2 regions of the Planifilum fimeticola genome follow, and region 2 is predicted to be linked to the other one. Evidence: riboswitches for the same ligand, from Rfam matches in the RefSeq annotation. Region 2 holds a riboswitch; the other holds the start of a gene.
What was found. A riboswitch is a leader RNA that binds a small molecule or an ion and turns the genes downstream of it on or off. The one in region 2 is predicted to bind S-adenosylmethionine.
Positions count from the first base shown of each region.

Region 1 (3,557 bases), on a different contig from region 2:
ATGGGTTTCCGGAATAATCCAGCAACAACAGTTCCTTTTCCTGCCATCTGTGAACCGGTGAGAAGACCGTTTGCCGCATTGCTCCTTCCAGCGGAATGACGGCGGACTTCATTTCCGCGAGATCCACCGGGACCAGACAGCCGTTCTCGGCGCAATAAAGCACCATCCGCTTTTTATCCCCGTCGGAATAGGCATGGTAGATCATCACGCCATCAAAAAGGTTCAGCTCATCGACGGGTTCCAGCTGTAGGTTCAGAATCTTGATCCCGGAGTAGTGATGGTTCACGACAATCCGGTCCCCGCACACTTCCATGAAATACATGTCGTTGTTCCATTCTTCAAAACGGCTGACCAAGCGGTGCACAGCATCCTCCGTCCTTTCCTTCGATTTTTTCTTGATTCCCTGCGTTTCCTGCAATCTCCTCTTTGCATGCGGGTTTTTCTTTTGATTTTGCTGACAACATCCGCACCCTGTCGTCGCGACGCGTACGGGTCTTTTTCTTGTCCTGACGGGTTTCATGAGCGCCGGTTCATCCATCGTTCACCGCGCGTTGGACCACTTCGTTCCTGTATTCGCCCGCCTCCGCGGGTTGTTTCTGGAAACCGTCCAGGGTTTAGGGGATGGTTTTTGCGATTTTTCTGTTGACATGTTCAGGGACTCAAGATATCCTGTGAATAAAACATAGTTAATAAACCTACTTTATTGGGTTTAATAGATGATTAAGTAGGTCAGTTTTAATATATTCCAATCGATACCTCATCCAGAGAGGCGGAGGGACCGGCCCGATGAAGCCTCGGCAACCCGTCCCGCCTTCCGTTTCGAGGGCGGGACACGGTGCCAATTCCGGTGGGGCACCATGGTCCCTGAAGATGAGGAGGGAAAACCATTCCTTTTCCTCTTCTCAGGGAGAGGGATTTTTTATTTAAAAAAGGGGGAGTGAGCCATGGCCGAGCGACGGAAGTGGAAATGGGAGGAGAATGCGGCGGAACTGAATGAGGTGGAACGGCTGAAGCTGAAAAAGGACGGTCTGGATGTCATTCAGGACATTTACCGATGGGCGAAGTCGGGATACGAATCGATTCCCGAGGAGGATTTCACCCGTCTGAAATGGGCGGGCATCTATCAGCAGCGCCCCAAGGACGGCCATTTCATGATGCGGGTCCGCATCCCGTCCGGCGTGTTGGATACCCGGCAGGTGCGTGTGCTGGCGGAGCTGGCCCGGGAGTACGGCCGGGGGCTGATCGACGTCACGACCCGCCAGTCGGTTCAGTACCACTGGTTGCGCATCGAGCAGATTCCGGACATTTTCCGCCGTCTGGAGGAAGTGGGACTCCATCCTTACGAGGCCTGCGGGGACTGCCCCCGAAACATCGTGGGCAATCCCCTGGCCGGGATCGATCCCCATGAGCTGATCGACACCCGTCCCATCGTCGAGGAATTGGAGCGCACCTTTCTTCTCAACCGGGAGTTTTCCAATTTGCCCCGGAAATACAAAATTTCCGTCTCGTCCAATGTCTACAACGCGGCGAACGCCCAGATCCACGATCTCGCCTTCACGCCGGCGGTCAAGGAGATCGGCGGGAAGGAGGCGGTCGGTTTCCACGTATGGGTGGGCGGCGGCCTCTCCTCCCGTCCGCACATGGCGAAGCAACTGGACCTGTTTGTCCTTCCGGAACAGGTGGTGGAGGTGGCCGTGGGCGTGACCCGGGTGTTCCGGGATTACGGTTATCGAAAAAAGCGGCACCGGGCCCGGCTCAAATTCCTCGTGGCGGACTGGGGTGCGGAAAAATTCCTGGAGGTGCTCGAGACGTACATCGGTCCGTATCCGTCCCGGGGGAAGGACCGGCTGGTCGGCTGGAATGCGGGATATTTCACCGGAGTCCATCCCCAGAAACAGAAAGGTTACTTCTACGTGGGACTCAATGTGCCGATGGGCCGGACGTCCGCGGAGGAGTTTTTCCAACTGGCCGATCTGGTGGATGAATACGGTTCCGGTTCGGTGCGGACCGTCAACACCCAGAACCTGATCATCCCCGACGTGCCGGAGGAGAGGCTGGATGATCTGCTGGCGGAATCCCTTCTCCAGCGGCTTACGCCCTATCCCAAGCCCTTTGTCGGCCATGCGGTTTCCTGCACGGGAATCCAGTTCTGCAATCTGGCCCTGACGGAAACAAAGGGGCTGATGCGCCGGGTGGTTGAATATCTGGACGAACAGGTGGAGCTGGATACGCCGATCCGCTTGCACATCAACGGGTGCCCCAATTCCTGCGGACAGCAGCAGATTGCCGACATCGGCCTCATGGGAGGAAAGATGAAGACGGTCGACGGGATGATTGAGGCGTACACCGTTTCCGTCGGCGGCCATCTGGGGGAAGGGGCGACCTTCAACACCCCTCTTAAGGGAAGGGTGCCGGCGGACCGGGTGGCACCGGTGTTGAAGGAGCTGATTCTCTTTTACAAGGAGCACCGCGAGCCGGAAGAGCCCTTTTGGCGCTTTGTGAGGCGGGTGGGAATCGACGCCCTCCAGAGGCGCTTTGATGAAATCCTGTCCCGGGCATCGGCGTCTTGAAGGGGTGGCGCCGATGAACCGGGAAGCGCTTTTTCTCTATAAAGTGTCCGCGGAAATTCAGGGAAAAGGAACCGTTCATGTCATCCTCCTCGCCGCCAGCGATGAAGGGGCCTTTGCGGCGGCGGAGAAGGAGCTGGACCGTCACTTAATCGCCGCGCCGCCGGTGGTTGAAATGGTCATCGTGGAGAAGCGGTCCGCCGGAAAAGGAAGGGGGTTTGTGGTGGAAGCCTCCGATTGGTGATCGAGAGAACCAAAGGGGAGGGATACGAATATGGAATGAATGGGAGGGATCAAAGAATGAGCGAATCAGACGGACAAATCAAGGCGGGCCGGGAAGAGATTCAAAGGGCGGCGAAGGATTTGAGGGATGCCCATCCCTCGGAGATCATCGCCTGGGGAGTCAAAAAATTCGGTTCCCGGAAGATCGCCCTGGCGTGCAGTTTCGGGGCGGAGGATGTGGCGCTCGTGGATATGCTGCAGAGAATCGATCCGGAGGTGGATATTTTCTACCTGGATACGGACCTCCATTTTCCGGAGACGTATCAGACCCGGGACCGGCTGACCCGGCGGTACGGAAAGAAGTTTATCCGCGTTTCGCCGGATTTGACGCTGGAGCAGCAGGCGAAAAAGTGGGGGGATCGGCTGTGGGAGCGGGATCCCAACCTCTGCTGCCGGCTGCGCAAAGTGGAACCCCTCAAAAAGGTGTTGTCCGGCTACTCCGCCTGGATCACCGGCATCCGCCGGGAACAATCCCCTACCCGTGCCGGTGCGGAAGTGGTGGAGTGGGATGAATCCTTCGGCCTGGTCAAATTGAATCCCCTGGCCCATTGGACCCATGATCAGGTATGGTCCTATATTCGGGAGCGGAATGTTCCCTACAATCCTCTTCATGATCGCCAGTATCCCAGCATCGGGTGCGAGCCTTGCACCATTCCGGTCAAACCCGGCCAGGATTTTCGGGCAGGCCGCTGGGCCGGTTTCGATAAA
Region 1 covers NZ_PVNE01000021.1:50,865-54,421, reverse strand. The annotation lists gene CLV97_RS12685 (hypothetical protein) at 1-418, opposite strand, end outside; SAM riboswitch class I at 755-877, shown strand; gene CLV97_RS12680 (nitrite/sulfite reductase) at 945-2,570, shown strand; gene CLV97_RS12675 (DUF3906 family protein) at 2,584-2,811, shown strand; gene CLV97_RS12670 (phosphoadenylyl-sulfate reductase) at 2,868-3,557, shown strand, end outside.
Region 1: it holds a riboswitch for S-adenosylmethionine, as region 2 does, so the genes downstream of both, CLV97_RS12680 (nitrite/sulfite reductase) here and CLV97_RS17195 (methionine ABC transporter ATP-binding protein) in region 2, are expected to answer to the same signal.

Region 2 (3,557 bases):
CACCTTGACCAGATGCCATCCCTGCTCTTTGTTGGTGGATTCCATCCAGGGAATGTGCTGGAAGTAATTGGCGTCCAGTTCCCCTTCTTCCACCGCTTTATTGGGCAGGACGTAATCCTGGAAGACGCGCACCTCCAGCTGGATTCCCTCTTTTTCCAGCGTCGGCTTGATATGGTTCAGGATCTCGGCATGGGGCACCTGCGTGGCCCCCACGCGCAGTGTCGTCTTTTCCTGGCTGCCTCCTCCGCATGCGGCTGTTCCCAGCAGCAGAACGAGCGAGAGCAGTCCGAACCACCATTTTTTCATGATCGGATGCCTCCTTTTCCGAATGGGTCTGATGGCGATATTTCGGTTTATCGTTTGCCGTTTATCGTTTGTCGACGCGTCGCGCCAGCCGGTCGCCGCCCCACTGGACCAGCTGCACGAAGAGGACGAGCAACAGGCCGCAGGCGTACAGCATCTGGTCGTTGAAGGACTGGAATCCGAAGCGGTATGCGGCGTCGCCCAGACCGCCGCCGCCCACGATTCCCGCCATCGCCGAGAAGCTGATCAGGGCGACGCAGGTGACGGTCAGGCCGGAGATGATCGCCGGCTTGGCCTCCGGCAGCAGCACCTTCCGGACGATCTGCATCCGGGTGGCCCCCATGGCGAGGGCGGCTTCGATCACGCCCCGGTCGATTTCCCGGATGGCGGTTTCCACCATGCGCGCATAGAAGGGGGCGGCTCCCGCGATCAGGGGGATCGTGGCCGCCGTCGGACCGAGGGTGGTTCCCACGAGCAATTTGGACAAGGGAAAGAGGAAGAGGACCAGCACGATGAAGGGAACCGCCCGGAACAGGTTGACGATCACGCCCAGAATGCGTTGGAGCGTGACATGCTCCCAAAGGTGACCCTTGTCGGTGATGACCAGCAGCACGCCCAGGGGGATGCCGATCAAGGCCGAGAAGAAGGTGGAGATGGCCACCATGTATATGGTTTCCCCGGTTGCCTGCCACAACAATTGAGTGTCCAGTTGATCAAACATGCGAAATCACCCCGCGGTTTTCTCCCCGCTCGATGGCTTCCACGACTTCCCGAACGGCCTCCTCCGGCCCGCTGATCCGCAGCGCAACATGCTCGTCGCTTTCGACGGCATCGGGCAGGATGGTGGCGGTCACGCCCCGCTTGACCCGTTCGGCCAGCAGGCCCCAGAGGCGATCCAGGCGGTCGGAAGGAATCCGAATCAAGGCGGAGTGCTGTTCGGATTCCTCTTTTTCAGTGATCAGGGATTCCACAAATTGCCGGGTCACCGGGTGCTTCGGCTCCCGGAACAGGGCCTCCACGTCGCCCTGCTCCACGATCTTGCCATCCTCCATCACGGCCATGCTTTGGCACAGCCGCTTGACGACGCTCATTTCGTGGGTGATGACCACCATGGTGATCCCGGTGTCCCGGTGGATCTCTTTGAGAAGTTCCAGGATGGAAGAGGTGGTCTCGGGGTCCAGGGCCGACGTCGCTTCATCGCAAAGCAGCACGGTCGGATCGTTGGCCAGGGCCCGGGCGATGCCGACCCGCTGTTTCTGTCCGCCGGACAGTTGGGCGGGATAAGCGTTCGCCCGGTGGGTGAGTCCCACCCGTTCCAGCAGCGTGTCCACCTTTTCCCGGATCTCCTTTTTGGACCTTCCGGCCAGTTCCAGGGGGAAGGCTACGTTCTCCCAAACGGTGCGCGACCAGAGCAGGTGGAAGTGCTGAAAGATCATGCCGATTTTCTTTCGCGCTTCCCTCAGCTCGCGCTCACTGCTTTCGGAGATGGTGATCCCGTCCACCGTCACCCGGCCCGACGTGGGCTTTTCCAAGCCGTTGAGCAGGCGGAGCAGCGTGCTCTTTCCGGCGCCGCTGTGGCCGACGATGCCGAAGATTTCCCCGCGCTTGATTTCCAGATGAATATCCTTGAGGGCAACCACGTCTCCGTCCTTCGGAGAGCGGAATACTTTGCTCACATGATCCAGTGTGATCATCGATCCTCTCACCACCCGTTGAAGAAAAAATCCCTTCCTGCCAGAGCAGAAAGGGATCTTATATCTAAAATCGCCTCTCTCATCTGCCAGAACCGTTGGGCTCTGCAGGAATTGGCACCATTTCCGCACACAGACCGCGGACGGTTGCCGGGTTTCATCGGGCCAGTCCCTCCACCTCTCTGGATAAGAGCGCGCGTAATCGCCTTATGAAATTGTCAAGAAACATCCTACTACGACGCCCTTCGGCATGTCAACAGCATCGCGTTATTCCGAAATATATTAATTGTTTCGATTGCATGGGGTGACAGACTCGACCGGGAAAGTTTTAAAAAATTTTTCCCGGATCTCCTTCATATCAGGACATCCCGTTTGACAAAGGCCCACCAGGTGATCAGGTGAAACAGCGCGAAATGGATTGCCAGCACCGACAGGGAGTGACCGAGCGACATGCCCGGAAAGGGCGGGGAGTGGCCGAGGAAATAGGGGGACAGATCCAGATTGGCAAACAGCAGGTATTTTCCCCAGCTGACGCCCCACGTTTTCAATAATTCCGATAGAAATGCACCGGAAAAAAAGAGGAAGATGGACAACCCGACGGACAGGGTGCTGCTGCGGGACACGGCGGACAACATGAAGGCGAGGGAGGCGGTCACCATCACTTCCACTCCGTACAGTCCGTAGGTCGAAGCCAGGGATTTCAGCGATTCCAGGGCGTCTCCGGATCCCGTCCATCGAAAGAAGACCGCTCCGAACAGCAGGGAGGCCAGCAGCAGGACAGCCATGCCGGCCAAAAGAAAGGTGAGTACCGCCGCAAATTTGGACAGCAGGATTTTGGTCCGGCTCACGGGGCGGATGAGCAACAATTTCGCCGTTCCCCAGGAAAACTCGCTGGAGATGATATCCCCTGCGACGACCAGGGTGAATAATTGGACGATGAACAGCAGATGGGTGCAACCTTCGGCGAATTCCCACATGTCCACGGGGGCGCCGGAGACGAGGATCAATCGCTGCCCGATCGCCAAAAGGCAGACCGCCAGGATCAACAGCCCCCACATGACCAGGGTTCGCGTCCGGTCCATGATTTTCATCTGTTCGTTTCGGATCAGCGGTCCTAAGATCACGGCTTATCCCCTTCCGTCATTTCCAGGAAGCGTTCTTCCAGCGACTGTTCCATCCGGTGGATGGCGTACACCCGAACCCCGGCTCCGATCAACCGGCGGTTCAGTTCCGCGGTTTCCTCCCGCCGCAATCGGATCTCAAATCCGCCGGGGCATTCTTTCCATTCGCGATCCAACCCCAGTTGGAGCAATACCGACGGGACCGGATCCGTCCGGTCCACCTCGAAACGGGTTCGGAGTTCCTCGGAATCCCGCCGAAGGATTTCGCTCATCCTCCGGACTTCGATCAGTTTTCCGTCCCGGAGGATGGCCACCCGGTCGCACATCAGCTGCATCTCCCACAGCAGATGGCTCGACACCAGCACCGCCGTTTGTTCCGCCTTGGCCAAATGGCGCAGATAATCCCGCAGTTCGCGGATACCGGCGGGATCCAGTCCGTTGG
Region 2 covers NZ_PVNE01000048.1:659-4,215, reverse strand. The annotation lists gene CLV97_RS17205 (MetQ/NlpA family ABC transporter substrate-binding protein) at 1-306, opposite strand, end outside; gene CLV97_RS17200 (methionine ABC transporter permease) at 368-1,024, opposite strand; gene CLV97_RS17195 (methionine ABC transporter ATP-binding protein) at 1,017-1,997, opposite strand; SAM riboswitch class I at 2,074-2,187, opposite strand; gene CLV97_RS17190 (ABC transporter permease) at 2,348-3,118, opposite strand; gene CLV97_RS17185 (ABC transporter ATP-binding protein) at 3,115-3,557, opposite strand, start outside.